2 regions of the uncultured Agrobacterium sp. genome follow, and region 1 is predicted to be linked to the other one. Evidence: riboswitches for the same ligand, from Rfam matches in the RefSeq annotation. Region 1 holds a riboswitch; the other holds the start of a gene.
The links. A riboswitch is a leader RNA that binds a small molecule or an ion and turns the genes downstream of it on or off. The one in region 1 is predicted to bind cobalamin.
Positions count from the first base shown of each region.

Region 1 (2,201 bases):
ATATTTTTATCGGACGCTCGCGCCCTGTCACATTTCCCTCCCCGTCAGACGAAGCTGCGACGGGCGCGCGCCAGAGTTTGATACCGAGATAGATAAGATAGGCAGCACCCACCCACTTCAAGATCGTGAAGAGCGCGGCAGACGTTGCCAGCAGCGCACCGAGGCCCAGCATTGAGGCCGTCATGGCGGTGAAGTCGCCAAGGGCTACGCCAGCAACCGTGGCACTGCTTGCCTTTCGGCCGTGTCCGAGCGCATAGGAGATGACCAGGAGGATCGTGGGCCCTGGAATGGCGAGCATGACGGCGGATGCGGCCACGAAGGCCAGCCAGTTTTCAATCGGCATCGTTAAATCCCCTCTCGAAACAAAGAGAAAGTAAGCCATCGGCCAGCAGGACAGGCAAGGACCTTTTTTCAACTATTGAGAAGCAGCCCACGCGGCAGAGTTGCTACCTATTTTTCGCCCCACCGGTTCTTGAATACCAATTGGTCTAACGGCAGGCGTTGGCGCCATCCCTTCACCGCAAGCTCTGGCTCCGCGTAGAGTTCAGAAACATATCCCAGGCAAAGCCACGCCACGATTTGAATGTGATGCGGGATATCCAGTATCTCTCGGATATCATCGTCATGAAAGATGCTGACCCAGCCAACGCCGACGCCCTCGGCACGTGCTGCCAGCCAGAGGTTCTGGACTGCGCAGACCGTGGAATAAACATCCATATGAGGATTGTGGGTGCGCCCCAGCACCACATCGCCACCTCTTGTTGGATCGCAGGTGACGCAGACGGAGAGCGGCGCCTTCCTGATTCCTTCCAGCTTCAGACTGCGATAAAGCGACTGTTTTTCATCTGCAAACATCTGTGCCGCTTCCTCATTGGCACGGCTGAAGGCCTGCCACACGGCCTGTCTGATCTCACCATTCGTGACGAGGGTAAAATTCCACGGCTGCATGAAGCCGACCGAAGGCGCGGCGTGGGCTGCAGCAAGCAGCTTTCCGATCAGTTCATCCGGTAGCGGATCGGATAAAAACTCATTGCGGACATCGCGGCGAGTCTCGATAGCGCGGTAGACCGCAGCCTTGTCGTCTTCGGCAAATTCAAAAGCTGGCCTCAGGCCGCGCCGGGTGGCATCAGGTCGCATCGTCAATCCCCAACAATGCAGGAAGGACCGCGTGAGCACGCAGATTGCACTGCGTCACAGACCTCCTTCCTCACAACCTGCCGCTGTCCGCGCGGACTGGTCAATCGTGTCAGGCCGGTCTTCTGACTTGGCTTCTTCTGACCGTTGCCGCCTTCCCGAGATTGCTCAGTGGCATATGGCGACGGTCATCCGCCTCACAGCGTTGGGCACGTTGCGGTCTTGCACCGCATTCCCGATTCTCCCGCTCAAGCAGGCACCTGACGAAAACCGTATGTCCAATTGTTGGCGCCAAGGCAAGCGCCGCAGATTTATTCGGCTGGGAAATATCGCACATAGGCAAACTCATCACCAGCTGGTGACCAGTTGGGAGAGTTCATCGTCCCCTGCCCGCCAAAAAGATCAAAGAGCGTTTCGACATTGCCACCATCGGGATCCATCAGTCGCACGCGAACATCGAGATCACGCGGATGGTCGAAGACGTCGCCGTCATAGGAAATGAAGACGACCTTGTCTCCCTTTGGAGACGGATGGGGGAACCAGTCGCCATATGGGCTGTTCGTGATCCGCTCGACGGCTGATCCATCTGCTCTTACGCGCCAGATCTGCATTTGTCCCGTGCGGCTGGAGTTGAAGTATATCCAATGACCGTCCGGCGAATAATCCGGCCCGTCGTTTCGCCCCTCTCCATGGGTCAGGCGCGTCTCGTTGCGGGTTTCTATGTCCATGGAATAAATATCGAAAATCTGATCTCTGATCCCGCAGTAAGCGAAGCTTTTGCCATCCGGCGCCCAGCCATGCCAGTAGGAGGGCAGGTTCGGCGTCATCAATGTCGGCGCGCCACCTGATGACGGAAGAAGATAGATCGCGCTCTTCCCGAACTCGACCTTGTCCGAAATCGCGTAAAGCGACCCATTCGGCGAAATGCCATGATCGTTGTTGCACTGTACGGCAAAGCCGGTGTCGACCTTCTCTACCGCGACATCTCCACCCAGAGACAAGCGATAAAGCAGGCCCTCACTGTTCAACAGGAGATAGCGACCGTCTGGGGACCAGTTGGGTGCTTC
Region 1 covers NZ_CAJYTV010000011.1:292,398-294,598, reverse strand. The annotation lists gene QZ869_RS09950 (LysE family translocator) at 1-343, opposite strand, end outside; gene bluB (5,6-dimethylbenzimidazole synthase) at 451-1,137, opposite strand; cobalamin riboswitch at 1,232-1,413, opposite strand; gene QZ869_RS09940 (TolB family protein) at 1,446-2,201, opposite strand, start outside.

Region 2 (2,201 bases), on a different contig from region 1:
TGCAGCACGACGCCCGAAACGGAAAGAGCTGCCCCACAACAGGCGGCGACCACGGCGCGGCTCAGGCGATAGTTCCAGATGATCCCTTCATCGATCGCATCCAATGGATAGCCAGCGTGCCAAAGACGATTGGCCACCGCCTTGGCGACAACCTCCATCGGCATGGAGGTTTCGCCGATTGAGGCTCCGAGCCACAGCGCCGCCAGAAGACACGCAGCTGCAATGATGGCAGCGCGGACATACAGCAAGGGACCGGGCATCCGTTTACTTCGCCAAGCCGAGTTGACCGATCTGGTCAGCCAGCACCTCAATCCCTTCGATCGTGCGGATCGTCGGGTTCATCGCCTGAGCGTCCATGACGACGATACGGTTATCCTTCACGGACGGCATGAGGCTCGTGACAGGATCTTGCTTCAGGAACTTCTCTTTTACGGCAATGTCGTCTGCCGGGTAGCGGCGGCGGTCCATGCTCGCGGCAACGATGATGGTCGGATTGGACTTGGCAATGGTCTCCCAGCCAACAGTTGGCCATTCTTCCTGGCTCTCGATGACATTTCTGATGCCAAGCGCCGACATGATATAGCCAGGCGCACCGTTCTTGCCCGCGACGTAGGGATCGATATCGCCTTCGGCGCTGGAGAACCAGAATACAGCAGATACCTTTCCGTTGGCGGAAACGATCTTCTTGCGCGCCGTCTCTTCGCGGCTTTTCAACTCGGCAATCAGTGCGTCGCCGCGATCCTTCACGTTGAAGATCTGCGAGAGTTCTCCGATTTCCTGGTAGATCTGCTCCATGGTGAAGACCGAGTGCCTGACGCCATCTCCGCCGCCAGCATTATCCTTGCCCGTGCAATCTGCAGGCGAGACGTAGACCGGAATGCCCAGTTCTTCGAACTGTTCGGGCTTGCCGACGACGCCCTCGGGGCCGACATGCCATTGGAATTGCGCGGTAACGAGATCGGGCTTTTTGCCAAGAACGCTTTCGAAACTCGGATCGTTATCGGCCAGACGCTCCACCTTGTCATTTGCCTCCTCATAGCCCTTGATCACCGGGCCAACCCAGACGGCAGTGCCGACAACCTTGTCTGCAAGCCCCAGACGATAGAGTATCTCCGTCGAACTCTGCCCTAAAGACACCGTGCGCTTGGGAGCATGGGTGAAGGTGACGTCCCTGCCGCAATTTTTCAACGTCAGTGGATAGCTGGTTTCCGCAGCCTCCGTTGCATTCGGCAAAAGAGATATAGCGGCAAGAACTGCGCCAAGAAATGCGCCTGTGAAATGAAGTGTCATGGTCCGATGGTCCCCGAAATCGTTGACGCTGCCCACACGCAAACGCCGTTATTGAGTGAAACACTCATTCGCCAACCACAGCCGTGGGACGATCGGAAACCGGGAAATAGACAGACGGATGTAAGCGCTGTTTGGCGCAGATAACAATCATGGCGTTTCCTCTCCAGGGCATCCCCGCCCGTGACTTTGGAATGAACAGACGACGGCAGGTCTCCTGGCTCACGGATGATCGTCTTGCCTGCCTTCCCACGATGAGATCGCAGTGGCCTGACGCAGGTGAATGCGCCACGAGTGCTCGACAATCCGCTTACAGTTGCGGGGGCAGCCACGGCATTGGAGACATCTCCGCACCGCGTTCCCTATTATTCCTCGCAATCTCTCGCTTGGAACCGTCGCAGGCAGATAGAACTATTTCCAGATATCCGTCAAGCGAATGTATGTAATATTATTACGTTTTAGTGCGATGGGATTTTGTCCACTCGAAATACAAAATGGCCGGAAACGGGTTTCCGGCCATCGAAGCGCTTCAAGTGAATGTCGCTGTTTATGGCAGCGTATAGGCGATGACATAGTCGCCGGGCTTGGTACCAACCGACCCATGACCGCCGGCAACCATGACGACATATTGCTTGCCGTCCTCAAGAGCGTAGGTCATGGGCGTCGCTTGCCCACCTGCCGGCAGCCGTGCCTCCCAAAGCTGCTTGCCGCTGGTTAGATCATAGGCACGCAGATAATTGTCGACGGCCGCACCGAGGAAAGCAACCCCGCCCTTGGTGATCATCGGGCCGCCGATACCCGGCACGCCGACCTTGAATGGAAGCGGCAGCGGTGTCATGTCGTAGACGGTGCCGTTCTTGTGCTTGTAGGCGATCTTGCCGGTTCTGAGATCCGCACCGGCGACGTAGCCCCAT
Region 2 covers NZ_CAJYTV010000006.1:25,486-27,686, forward strand. The annotation lists gene QZ869_RS04680 (iron ABC transporter permease) at 1-260, opposite strand, end outside; partial or broken gene QZ869_RS04685 (ABC transporter substrate-binding protein) at 265-1,224, opposite strand; cobalamin riboswitch at 1,477-1,699, opposite strand; gene QZ869_RS04690 (glucose/quinate/shikimate family membrane-bound PQQ-dependent dehydrogenase) at 1,835-2,201, opposite strand, start outside.
Region 2: another riboswitch for cobalamin. It lies ahead of QZ869_RS04685 (ABC transporter substrate-binding protein); the one in region 1 lies ahead of bluB (5,6-dimethylbenzimidazole synthase).